Regions from separate parts of the Arsenicicoccus sp. UBA6765 genome, predicted to be linked through region 4. Evidence: predicted binding sites of a transcription regulator. Region 4 holds the regulator's gene; each other region holds the start of a gene.
The links. Region 4 encodes LexA, which represses DNA repair genes until DNA is damaged. Its sites were predicted from a motif close to TCGAACANNTGTTCGA; they were not measured.
Positions count from the first base shown of each region.

Region 1: recA (recombinase RecA) is a predicted target of LexA. The motif match lies at 1,284-1,299, and genes of this name have one in related genera.
Region 2: ruvC (crossover junction endodeoxyribonuclease RuvC) is a predicted target of LexA. The motif match lies at 2,382-2,397, and genes of this name have one in related genera.
Region 3: B4K29_RS00565 (DUF6504 family protein) is a predicted target of LexA. The motif match lies at 1,769-1,784, and genes of this name have one in related genera.

Region 1 is NZ_DKGR01000057.1:186,985-190,167, forward strand. Features, by position in the region: gene B4K29_RS15845 (WGxxGxxG family protein) at 1-247, opposite strand, end outside; gene B4K29_RS15850 (DUF3046 domain-containing protein) at 486-722, shown strand; gene B4K29_RS15855 (deoxycytidylate deaminase) at 776-1,240, shown strand; gene recA (recombinase RecA) at 1,462-2,553, shown strand; gene B4K29_RS18365 (regulatory protein RecX) at 2,559-3,183, shown strand, end outside.
Region 2 is NZ_DKGR01000056.1:17,589-20,771, forward strand. Features, by position in the region: gene ruvB (Holliday junction branch migration DNA helicase RuvB) at 1-871, opposite strand, end outside; gene ruvA (Holliday junction branch migration protein RuvA) at 875-1,477, opposite strand; gene ruvC (crossover junction endodeoxyribonuclease RuvC) at 1,611-2,279, opposite strand; gene B4K29_RS14825 (YebC/PmpR family DNA-binding transcriptional regulator) at 2,614-3,183, opposite strand, start outside.
Region 3 is NZ_DKGR01000002.1:110,959-114,141, forward strand. Features, by position in the region: gene metF (methylenetetrahydrofolate reductase [NAD(P)H]) at 55-966, shown strand; gene B4K29_RS00560 (DUF4126 domain-containing protein) at 970-1,563, opposite strand; gene B4K29_RS00565 (DUF6504 family protein) at 1,817-2,095, shown strand; gene B4K29_RS00570 (SAV_6107 family HEPN domain-containing protein) at 2,240-2,680, shown strand; gene B4K29_RS00575 (DNA polymerase III subunit alpha) at 2,670-3,183, shown strand, end outside.
Region 4 is NZ_DKGR01000058.1:35,283-38,465, reverse strand. Features, by position in the region: gene B4K29_RS16120 (MarR family winged helix-turn-helix transcriptional regulator) at 1-138, shown strand, start outside; gene B4K29_RS16115 (alpha/beta hydrolase family protein) at 257-1,711, shown strand; gene lexA (transcriptional repressor LexA) at 1,772-2,470, opposite strand; gene B4K29_RS16105 (LysM peptidoglycan-binding domain-containing protein) at 2,727-3,122, shown strand.

The DNA of each region.
Region 1 (3,183 bases), on a different contig from region 4:
CGGAGGCGCGACGCTGGTCGACCGCCTGCTTGCCCTTGAGCAGGCCGGCAAGGCCGAGGGCACCGAGGAGGCCGGCGAGGCCCCACATGCCGGAGTTGTCGTCGGCCACCTTGTCGTCGGCGGCGACGACGGTGACGCTGGGTGCGTGCTGGGCAGGCTGAGCAGCCATCGAGGGGGCAGCAGCGGCAGTGACCGAAGCGGCTCCGATCACGGCTGCGGCACCCAGGCGGGTCATGGTGCGGCGCATGATTTTCCTTTCGTCGTACGGTCGTTCGCTCTTTGTACTGCTTCATGTTTGCCAGGTGAGGGCAGGCTCATGCGGGAGGTTGGATGCGATCCATGTCATAGTCTGCGCGAGGTGTAACAGGTCACCCTGCGTACTCGTGCTGGTCACAGGCTCGGCGACTCCTGAGCGAACCGCGGCTTGCGTGACGCCGTTCGGGTGGCGAGTTGCACCTTCGTGACCTGAGCGACATGGTGTGCGGATGCGCCTGTCCGACCTCCGACGGCTCCTGGACGAGGAGTTCGGGCCCGGTTATGCCCCGACCGTGGCCGCCGACCACCGCATCTCCGGCCTCGGCAGCCGCACGGCGGACGAGGCCGTCGCCGACGGGGTCCAGCCACGCACCGTCTGGTTGGCCCTGTGCGACGACTTCGAGGTCCCGGAGTCCCGCCGGCTCGGACGCGATCGCCCGCTGCGGCGCGACGCACCGCTGGACTGACGCCCGCGAGCAGGTCGTATGCCGGGTCCCGCCGTCTCGGTAGGGTCGCCCCCATGACGACCGGCGCCGCATCCCGCACCACCCGACCGGACTGGGACGACTACTCCCTGGGGGTCGCGGACGCCGTCGCCGTGCGGGCCGACTGCCGACGTCGTCAGGTCGGGGCCGTCATCGTCTCGGAGGACCGCCGGATCATCTCGACCGGCTACAACGGCGCGCCCTCGGGGCACCCGGGCTGCCTGGACGGCCACTGCCCGCGCGGGCTGCTGACCTACGAGCAGACACGCGAGTTCACCGACTACGACACGGGCCCGGGCCGGTGCGTCGCCGTGCACGCCGAGGCCAACGCGCTGCTCTACGCCCGGGCGGACTGCCGCGGGGCGACGGCATACGTCACGGCCCGTCCGTGCCCGACCTGCCGCAAGCTCCTCGCCGGGGCCGGTGTGGTGCGCTCGCTGCACCGTGAGCCGGAGGGGCGCGTCATCGCGGACGACCTGTCCCGATCCATCGTGCTCTGACCGTCCCAGGGTCGCGCGACACGCAGCGCGCCAATGCCCGACATCGAAATTGTGTTCGGTAGAGTCATCCACAGGAGCTCCGGCCGAGCGCAGCATCGTCCACAGGTCGTCACGACCCAGGGAGGGTCTGTCAGTGGTGGCTCCTAGCGTCTGACCCGAGACATCAACCACGTCACGGGTTGCCGGTGGGCGCGATCCGACGAGAGACAAGGACAGCAGTCATGGCAGCAGTCACCCCCATCAAGGGTTCCAAGGCCCCGGCCGACCCCAAGGACGCGAAGTTCCAGGCGCTGTCCTCGGTCCTCGGGCAGATCGAGAAGTCGCACGGCAAGGGCGCGGTCATGCGCCTCGGCGACGACGTCCGGCCCCCGATCGAGGTCATCCCGACCGGGTCGATCGCCCTCGACGTGGCCCTCGGGATCGGCGGCCTCCCGCGCGGTCGTGTCATCGAGATCTACGGCCCCGAGTCCTCGGGAAAGACCACGGTCGCCCTGCACGCGGTGGCCAGCGCCCAGCGCAACGGCGGCATCGCCGCGTTCATCGACGCCGAGCACGCCCTCGACCCGGAGTACGCCAAGAAGCTCGGCGTCGACACGGATGCCCTGCTGGTGTCCCAGCCCGACACGGGTGAGCAGGCGCTGGAGATCGCGGACATGCTGATCCGCTCCGGCGCGCTCGACATCATCGTCATCGACTCCGTGGCGGCCCTGGTGCCCCGCGCCGAGATCGAGGGTGAGATGGGCGACAGCCACGTCGGCCTGCAGGCCCGCCTCATGAGCCAGGCGCTGCGCAAGATCACCGGTGCCCTGTCCACGAGCGGCACCACCGCGATCTTCATCAACCAGCTCCGCGAGAAGATCGGCGTCATGTTCGGCTCCCCCGAGACGACGACCGGTGGCAAGGCGCTGAAGTTCTACGCCTCGGTGCGCCTGGACGTCCGCCGCATCGAGACGCTCAAGGACGGCGCCGACGCGGTCGGCAACCGCACCCGCGTCAAGGTCGTCAAGAACAAGGTGAGCCCGCCGTTCAAGCAGGCCGAGTTCGACATCATCTACGGCGAGGGCATCTCGCGCGAGGGTGGCCTCATCGACATGGGGGTCGAGCAGGGCTTCGTCCGCAAGGCCGGCGCCTGGTACACCTACGAGGGCGACCAGCTCGGGCAGGGCAAGGAGAACGCCCGTCAGTTCCTCAAGGACCACCCCGAGGCCGCGGACGAGATCGAGCGCAAGATCAAGGAGAAGCTCGGCATCATCAAGCCGATCGATGCTCCCGTCTCCGAGATCCCCGCGGTCGAGCCCCCGGTCGAGTTCTGAGTCGTATGCCGGACCCCACCGCCCCAGGGCGTGGGAGCTGGAGCGGGGCCGCCTCGTGGGATCACACCCAGGAGACCGGCCCCGCTGCCGTCCCGACGCCCCTCGCTGCCGACCGACCGGATCTCGAGGCGCCCGTCCTCACCGACCGGTCAGATCCCGACGCCCTCGGTGCCGCCGATCGGTCAGTTCCGGACGCGAGGCTCGAACGCGCCCGCGAGGCCTTGGCGCGTGCGGAGTCCGGTGCGGCGCAGGGCGTTCCGGACTTCCTGCCCCGGGATGCGCAGGTCGCCCCCGCCACCTGGGAGGACCTGCGCACCGAGGGGCGTGAGGAAGCCAAGGCGCTGACCGCGCCGAAGGCGCCGAGGGCGCGTTCGGGGCGCGGCGGCGCGGCGATCGGCGGCAAGCGCGAACGATCCAAGCCCCGGCGCAGGGGCCGGGCCGAGGACCCGCCCGCGGAGGGCGCGGCCGCCGTCGACGCCGAGCCCGACCACGAGGACGTCGCGCGGCAGATCGTGCTGCGCCAGCTGGCCATGGCACCCCGCAGTCGCGCGCAGCTCGAGACCAAGCTCCGCCAGCGTGACTGCCCCGAGGACGTCATCACCCGCGTCCTCGACCGGATGACCGAGGTGG
Region 2 (3,183 bases), on a different contig from region 4:
CCAGCACCCCGCGGTCCAGCCGGTCCAGCCCCCGCACGTCGACGTCGAAGAGGGCGAGTGCCTCGTGCGCGGCCTCCAGGTCCACCACGCCGCGGCCATGCACCTGCGACCAGTCGCGGACGCGGCGCAGCAGCCGGTTGGCGATGCGGGGTGTGCCGCGGGACCGTCCCGCGATCTCGGCGATGCCGTCGTCGAGCGCCTCGACGCCGAGGAGCCGGGCCGAGCGCACGAGGATCGCGGCGAGGTCGTCGGAGGAGTAGAAGTCGAGGTGACCGGTGAACCCGAACCGGTCGCGCAGCGGCGCCGGCAGCAGTCCGGCGCGCGTCGTGGCCCCGACGACGGTGAACGGCGGCAGCTCGAGCGGGATCGCGGTCGCGCCCGGCCCCTTGCCCACGATGACGTCGACCCGGAAGTCCTCCATCGCGAGATAGAGCATCTCCTCCGCCGGGCGGGCCATGCGGTGGATCTCGTCGAGGAAGAGCACCTCGCCCTCAGCCAGGCTGGACAGGATCGCCGCGAGGTCACCGGCGTGCTGGATGGCGGGTCCGCTGGTGACCCGGATGGGCCGCTCCAGCTCGGCCGCGACGATCATCGCCAGCGTCGTCTTGCCGAGCCCGGGCGGACCCGACAGCAGGATGTGGTCCGGCACCGCGTCCCGGCGTCGCGCGGCCTCGAGCACCAGGGACAGCTGGTCGCGCACGCGCGGCTGCCCGGGGAAGTCCGCCAGCCGCTTCGGCCTCAGTGCCGCCTCGACCCGCTGCTCGTCGTCGACCCCACGGGCGTCGACCACCCGCGCCGTCGCGTCATAGCTGCCGTCGTCGGCCCGACCGGCGAACTCGTCGTCCGCCCCTCGCTCCCACACCTCGGGCACGGGTCAGCGCCCCAGCTCGCGCAGGGCGGCGCGCAGCATCGCGGAGGTCGAGGCCATGCTGGCCGCGTCGCCGGCTGACGCCACCCGCCCGACGGCGTCCTCGGCCTGCTTGACGCTCCAGCCGAGCCCGACCAGCGCCTCGACGACCTGCGGCTGGGTCCCGCCCGCGGCCGGCGCGGCACCCGCGCCCGGGGTGGCGCCCGGGAGGACGCCGACCTTGTCGCGGAGCTCGAGCACGATGCGCTCGGCGCCCTTCTTGCCGATGCCGGGCACCTTGGTCAGGGTCGCGATGTCACCCGACCCGATGGCCGCGCGCGTGACGTCGGGGGCGTGCACCGACAGCATCGCGAGCGCCAGCCGCGGCCCCACCCCGCTGACGGTCTGCACCTGCTCGAAGAGCGCCCGCTCGTCGTCGTCGCCGAAGCCGTACAACGTCAGCGAGTCCTCCCGCACCACGAGGGTCGTCGACAGGCGGGCCTGCTGCCCCACGCGCAGCCCGGCGGCCGTGGCGGGAGTCGTGTGCACCAGCATGCCGACGCCCCCGACCTCGACCACGACGTGGTCGAGGTGGGCGGTCAGCACCGTGCCGGAGACGGACGCGATCATGAGTTCTCCTGTGGTCCAGTCGTCTTCGTCGTATGCCGCAGCACCGCATCCCGGCTCACCGCAGACCCAGGCGTCGTCGGCATCGTCGCACTCCCGAGGGCCGCGAGCGTCGGTGCCGCCCCGAGGGTAGCCCTCACGACGACGTCCCGCGCCGCACCGCCTGGCGACGGGCCGCCGCCACCGCGGGGTGGGCCGAGCCGCCACCCTGCGCACGATGCTCCGCCACGGCCTGCTGCCAACGGTTGGGGGCGGCCTGCTGCCGGCGCCGCGCGGCATCGAGCGCCTCGGCCGTGCGGTTGTCGGTCACGGCGCAGGCGAGCCGTGACGCCGCCCCGCCCCGCCATACGTGGCAGATGGCGAGGGCCAGGGCGTCCGCGGCGTCCGCGGGGGTGGGCCGCTCGTCCAGGCCCAGGACCCGCATGACCATGCTCGTGACCTGGGCCTTGTCCGCCCGCCCGTTGCCCGTCACCGCGGCCTTGACCTCGGACGGCGTGTGCAGGGCCAGCGGCAGCCCGCGGCGGGCGGCCGCGAGCATCGGGATCGCGCTCGCCTGGGCCGTCCCCATGATCGTGGACACGTCCCCACGGGCGAACATGCGCTCCACCGCGATCGCGTCCGGGTCGTGGTGGTGCAGCCAGTCCTCCAGCTCGGTCTGGATGGTCAGCAGTCGTTGGTGCAGCGGCTCGCTGCTCGGGGTGCGGATCACGCCGACCGCCACCAGCCGCAGGGGACGGCCGGGGACTCCCTCCACCACGCCGACACCGCAGCGGGTGAGACCGGGGTCGACGCCGAGCACCCGCATGTCGTTTCCCTCTCGCCGGACGTGTCGCGCGACAGTGTCCACGTTGCGCACCGACAGTCTCCACCGTGCGCACCGTCAGGCTACGCGGGACACACCGACAGACCGAACACACGTTCGCCAGAGCGCCTCCGCGCGCTCCACGACCATCCCCCGTCTCGCCCACCACCCCCCGTGTCGCCCACCATCCCCCGTCTCGCGCTGCAGCCCCAGACCGACGCCGCACGGCAAGACCGCCACCACAACCCCTGACGGGAACGCTCCAGACGAACGCGAGCGGGGCCGGGCACGACCCTCGTCGTCCCCAGCCCCGCTCGCTCGTGTCCTCGCGCCGTCGTCAGTCCTCTGAATCAAGCTCGGCTGCGACCTCGTCGCTCACGTCCCCGTTCGTCCAGACGTTCTGCACGTCGTCGCTGTCCTCGAGCGCGTCGACGACCTTGAGCATCTTGCGGGCGCCGTCGGCGTCCAGCTCGACCTTGAGGTTGGGCACGAAGCTCGCTTCGGCCGATTCGTAGTCCAGGCCCGCCTGCTGGATCGCGGTGCGCACGGCCACGAAGTCGCCTGCCTCCGAGATGATCTCGAAGGTCTCGTCGTCGTCGTTGACCTCCTCCGCGCCGGCGTCGAGGACGATCTCCAGGAGGTCGTCCTCGGTCAGCTCGCGGTCCTTCTGCTGCTTGGTGAGCGTCACGACGCCCTTGCGCGAGAAGTTGTAGGCGACCGAGCCCGGGTCGGCGAGGTTGCCGCCGTTGCGGGTCAGCGCCACGCGCACCTCGGTGGCGGCGCGGTTGCGGTTGTCGGTGAGGCACTCGATCAGCACGGCGACACCGTTGGGGGCGTAGCCCTCGTACATGATCGTCTGCCAGTCCGCGCCGCCGGAGTCAGCACCGGAGCCGCGCTTCAGCGCACG
Region 3 (3,183 bases), on a different contig from region 4:
CCACATGTCGGTGCAGACCGAGCCTACGCGGTCGGGTCACCTAGAGTCGCGGCCATGGCATCGGGCACGTCCTTCCTCGCTCCCCGCGACCTCTCCGGCATCTCCATCCCGGACATGCTGCGGTCCGAGGGGACGAGCTTCAGCTTCGAGTTCTTCCCGCCCAAGAACGACGAGTCGGAGCAGGTGCTGTGGGAGGCGATCCGCCACCTGGAGAAGAAGCGCCCGTCGTTCGTGTCGGTGACCTACGGCGCCGGCGGGTCCACGCGCGACCGCACGGTCCGCGTCACCCGGCGCATCGCCGAGGAGACGACCCTGCTGCCCATGGCCCACCTGACCTGCGTCGCCTCCTCGCGGGCCGAGCTGCGCAGCGTGGTCGGGGCGTATGCCGACGCCGGGATCCGCAACGTCATGGTGCTGCGCGGCGACCCCGCCGGCGGCCTCGGCAGCCCCTGGGTGGCCCACCCCGAGGGGCTCGACCACGCCGACCAGCTCGTGTCCCTGGTGCGCGCCCTGGGCGGCTTCACGGTGGGGGTGGCGGCGTTCCCCGACAAGCACCCCGAGTCGGCCTCGCTGGAGCAGGACGCCGACGTGCTGGTCGCCAAGCAGCGGGCCGGGGCGGACTTCGCGGTGACGCAGATGGTCTTCGACGTCGACAACTACCTGCGCCTGCGGGACATGGTGGCGGCGCGTGGCGGGACCCTGCCGATCATCCCGGGGCTGATGCCGATCACCTCGGCCAAGCAGATCACGCGCATGGCCGAGCTGTCCGGGGCCGCCCTGCCCGTCGCCGTGACGTCGCGGCTGGAGGCGGTGGGGGACGACGCCGACGCCGTGCGCGAGGTGGGGGTCGAGATCGCGACCGAGCACGCGTCCCGCCTCATGGCCGAGGGCGCGCCGGGGCTGCACTTCTACACGATGAACCGCTCGACCGCGACGCTCGAGGTCTTCGCCAACCTGGGGCACTGACCCTCAGCCGGTGCGGGTGCCCCAGTCGTCATACCTGCGCTTGAGCCGGACGATGCGCCGCAGCAGCCAGACCACGGCGACGATGCCGGCGAGCAGCAGGATCCCGGCCACCGTGGCGGCCGCCCAGGGATGCTCGGTGGCGAGGGTCATCACGCCGATCACGGCGACGTCCTCCGCGGACGAGATGGCGACGTTGCTGACCGGCTCCGGCGAGGCGTTGACCCCCGCGCGGATCCCGGCCTTGACCCCGTGGCTGGCCAGGGCGCTGAAGCCACCGGTCGCGGCGGCGAAGGCCTGCTCCAGCCCGGACCCCTCGTGGCCGGCCAGGAGATAGCCCAGGGTCGCGCCGACGGCCGGCCGGACGACGGTGTGGACGCTGTCCCACATCGAGTCGAGGTAGGGGATCTTGTCGGCGAACATCTCCAGCAGGAACAGCACCGCGGCGGCGATCAGCACGTCCGTGCGGGTCAGCACGTGCGGGACCAGGTCGATCGAGAAGAACCGCCCGGCCAGGCCCATGACGAGCACCACGGCGTAGGCGTTGATGCCGCTCGCCCAGCCGCTCGTGAAGACCATCGGTAGCAGCTCGGTCCCCATGGGTCCTCCTCAGTGATCGTGTGCTCGTGCTCGTGCTCGGGTCTCGCCGGGCCGGCGGCCTGGCTCGAGCCAAGGGCGTCCGACGACGACGCCTCACGGTATCCGGTCGGGGCCCCTCGGTCAGGGATCGACTGACCTGCGCCGATGCGCAAGCGGGTGACGTGGGGGTGGGGTCTGTCGGTGGTCGGGCCTAGAGTTCTCTCCATCGAACACATGTTCGGTTCACGGGTCGGTTGTTCGAAGGAGGACGGCGATGAGGCGGTGCGAGGACGTCATCGAGGTCAGGCACGAGGGCCGACCGTTGCAGTTCATCTGGCGAGGGCGCCTCTACGACGTGCGCGCGGTCGTCGACCACTGGCGCGAGCGCCGCCCGTGGTGGCGCGAGGTGCCCGACACGCGGTCCATCACCCCCGCCGACCTCGAGGAGGAGGTCTGGCGGGTCGAGGCGGCCCCCGGCCGCTCCGGCTCCCTCGGCGTCTACGACCTGGCGGTGCGCGGCTCGCGCTGGCAGCTCGTCCGGCTCTCCGACTAGGACTCCCCTCCGGCTCTTTCTCCGGCCTTCCTCCCGGCCCTTTCTCTCCCCTCTCTCCCCTCTCTCCCCTCTATCTCCCTCTATCTCCCTCTCGTTCTTCTTCCGGCTCTCCCGACCGGACCGTATGACGAAAGCAGGTGCACCATGACCGCCACGATCGCCACCAGCACGCGTCCGCCGCTGACCACGGCGACGCTCGACCTGCTCGACCGCGCCTACGCCGCCCTCGCCGAGGCGACCTGCGCGGGCACGACCGCCGACCGCTACGTCGCGGCGCACCTGTCGGGGCTGCGCGCCGGGGCGGCGCTGCTCGCCACCCGGGGACCGGTCTCGGGCCGGGGACGGCCCCGCAGCGTCTGGGAGCTGCTGCCGGCCGCCGCGCCGGAGCTGGGGGAGTGGGCCGCGTTCTACGCCGCCTCGGCGACCCGCCGCTCCGTGGCCGAGCGGGGTGGACCCGTCTCGGCGCGCGAGGCGGACGACCTGGTGCGGGCCTCCGAGACCTTCCTCGCCCTGGTCGAGTCCGCCCTCGGGGCCCCGCCGCACGCACCGCTGCCGTCCCTGCAGGTGGCCACCGGTGGCCGATGACTTCGTCCACCTGCACGTGGCGTCGGGCTGCTCCCTGCGCTACGGCACCACCCCACCGGCCGACCTGGTCGATCTCGCCGTGGGGCACGGCCAGGCTGCGCTGGCGCTGACCGACCGCGACGGCCTCTACGGCGCGGTGAAGTTCGCCCAGTCCTGCCTGGCCCGGGGCATCGACCCGATCCTGGGGGCGGACCTCGCGCTGGGCGAGGTCGCCGGGCAGCGGGCCAGGCCGGCCGGACGCACCCCCGTGCGCGGTGGTGCGGTCGTCGACCCACGGCTGCCCCGGGTCACCGTGCTCGCCCGGGGACGCTCCCGGGTCGAGCAGGGCCACGGCTGGGCGCGGCTGTGCCGGCTGGTGTCGGCGACCCACCTCGCGGGCGAGCGGGGAGAGCCGGTGACGAGCCGGGCGCTCGTGGCCGAGCACGCCGACGCCCTCACGGTGCTGGTCGGCCCCGACTCCGACGTGGGCCGGGCGGTCCTGCGCGGCCGGCCCGACCAGGCCC
Region 4 (3,183 bases):
CGGCGCCAGGCCGAGCCCGTGGCCGAGCTCGAGGCGCACATGGTCAAGGACCTCGACCCGGACCAGCGCGAGAGCTTCACCGAGGCGCTGCAGATGTGCCGCGCCGCCCTGAGCGACCTTCCCATGGACGGCGACTGACCCGCCGCGCCCATCGTCCCGCGGGGCGGAAGTGGGGTTTCGCCCGCGCGCTGACGCATGTACACAGGATTCCTGTCATGCGACGCTGACGTCGCGGACCCACCCCCCAGGAGTCGACATGTCCTCGCGCACCCTCCGCCCCTCCCGAGTCACGACCGTCGCGGCTGCCCTGGCTGCCGTCGGCGCCCTGGCCGTCCCCGTGGCACCCGCGGTCGCCGCCGGGTCGCCCCGCAGCACCCAGCCTCGCAGCACCGAGCCCCGCGCCACCGAGCCCCGTGCCACCGAGCCGCGTCACGAGCAGGGCACCCTGCCCGACGGCTCCACCTGGGACATCGCGGTCCCGGCCGGCTGGAACGGCGACGTCATCCTGTTCAGCCACGGGTTCCGCACCGGCGCGGTCAACCCCACCGTGGACGCCGGGTTCGCCCCCACCTCGGCGGCCCTGCAGGCACGCGGGTATGCCGTGGCGCAGTCGTCATACGCCCGGACCGGATGGGCGCTCGGCAGCGCCGTCGACGACCAGCTGGGCGTGCTCGCCGAGTTCAAGGCGCGCATCGGCGAGCCGCGTCGCACGCTGGCCTTCGGCCGGTCCATGGGAGGGCTGGTGAGCAGCCTGCTGGCGGAGCGTCGCGACGCTGACGTCGACGCGGCGATCAGCACCTGCGGACTGCTCGGTGGCGGGCTCAACCTCAACAACTACCAGCTCGACGGGCAGCAGGCCGTCGCCTCCCTGCTGCTGCCCGGCGAGGACGTGCGGCTCACGAAGTTCGCGTCCGTGGAGGAGGCGGCGGCCAGCGCCCAGCGGCTGGTCGACGCCGTCAAGGCGGCTCAGGCCACCCCGCAGGGACGCGCCCGGATCGCGCTCGCCGCATCCCTGATGAACATGCCGACGTGGGCGACGGGTGCGACCCCGCCCAAGGCGCGTGACGCCGTGGCGATCGAGCAGGCGCAGTACACCTACCTGATCGGGTCGCTGACGATGATGATGACGCGACGCGTCGACATCCAGGAGGTCTCGGGCGGGGACAGCGGGTGGAACAAGGGGGTCGACTATGCCCGGCTCCTGCGCCGCAGCGACCAGGCGGGCAACGTGGCCCGGCTCTATCGCTCGGCGGGCCTCGACCTCAAGCAGGACCTGCGGCAGATCACCAGCGACGCCGACGTGACGGCCGATCCCGCGGCGGTGACCTGGCTGAAGCGCACGTCGGCCCCGACCGGACGGCTGCGCGTGCCGGTGCTGACGATGCACACGGTGGCGGACCCCGCTGCGCCGGTGGAGTACACGAGCGAGTACGCGACGAAGGTGAAGCGAGCCGGCTCCGGCGCGCTGCTGCGCCAGGCCTACGTGCAGCGCACGGGGCACTGCACGTTCACGCCTGCCGAGAACGTCGCCGCGGTGCAGGCGATGCAGGAACGCCTCGACACCGGTCGATGGACCGGCGCCGTGAGGCCTCGGTCGCTGCAGCGGGTCGCCGAGGCGGCGAACCTGGCCGGCGCAGCCTTCGTGAGCTATCGACCGGGCGCGTTCGTCAACGACCGGGCCGACCGCGACCCCTACGGCCCGCGTCGCTGACGCCGGTGACCTGATCCTCGACGCCCTCGACACCCTCGGCGAGGTCCGACGGTTGCGCGCTCAGACGGAGCGCAGCACCGCCGTGACCTTGCCGAGGATCGTCGCCTGCTTGCCGTCGATCGGCTCGAAGGCCGGGTTGTGCGGGAGCAGCCACGGGTGACCGAGCTTGCGCTTGAAGGTCTTGACCGTGGCCTCGCCGTCGATCATCGCGGCGACGATGTCGCCGTTGTCGGCGTCGGGCTGCTGGCGCACGACGACCCAGTCGCCGTCGCAGATGGCGGCGTCGACCATGGAGTCGCCGACCACCTTGAGCAGGAACAGCTGGCCCTCGCCCACGACCTGGCGGGGGAGCGGGAAGACGTCCTCGACGACCTCCTCCGCCGTGATCGGGACACCGGCGGCGATCCGACCGAGGACCGGCACGTATGACGCCTGCGGCCGCTGGTCGCGCGCACCCGTCACGTCGGTGCTGTCGTCGGCGTCGGTGTGGAACGCCTCGGGAGCCCAGTCCGGGGAGACGACCTCGATGGCTCGGGGGCGGTTGGGGTCGCGGCGCAGCATGCCCTTGCGCTCGAGGGTCTGCAGCTGGTGCGAGACGCTGCTGACGCTGGCGAGACCCACGGCGTCGCCGATCTCGCGGATGCTCGGCGGGTAGCCCCGGCGCTCGACCGTGTCGCGGATGAACTCCAGGATCTTGCGCTGGCGGACGGTGAGGCGCTGCCCGCCGTCGCGCTCCGGCAGGTTGGTGACCTTGGCCATCGTGCTCGCTCCCTCGATGCCGGCAGGGCCCCTGACCTGCAGTGCTGTGCGGTGGAGACACTCGGGGCGGGGGGTGTGTCAGTGGTGCCTGGTTGAGTGTCTCCCGTGGCCACCAAGGCTACCGGGGTCGAAGGCGTGTTTCAAACACTCGTTCGACGCGAGTCTTCACATCAGCCCCGGGGATGCTGTACTTTCGTACAAGCGTTCTATCGAACGGATGAGCGAGCCACCCCGGCTCGTCGAGAAGGAGGACCCAATGAGTGCAGCTGTTGCGTGGGACGACACCATCGCCCCGGCACGTGTGCCCGGCCGTCCCCGACTGCACCTGGTGCCGACCGGCGACGCCGTCCCGGCCCGTGCACCCCGTCGCCTGCGCTTCACGCGGCGCGGGCGGCTCGCGATGACCCTCACCGTGGCCGTGCTCGTCGCCGTCGCGGCGTTCTCCGCCTGGTCGTCGCTGGCCACCGCGGCGCCCGCCGGCACGGCCGCGCACGTCGTGACCGTCGAGGGCGGCCAGAGCCTGTCCGAGATCGCGGCCCGTGAGATGCCCGGCGTCCGCACGGACGACGCCGTCCTGCGCCTCGTCAAGGCCAACCACCTGCAGAACGACCAGATCATGACCGGCCAGACCCTGGTCGTGCCGGCGTCCTGATCGGGCCGATCTCCCTTCCTTTCCGCCGGGAGCAAATCCGTCCGCTGGGACGTTGACGCTC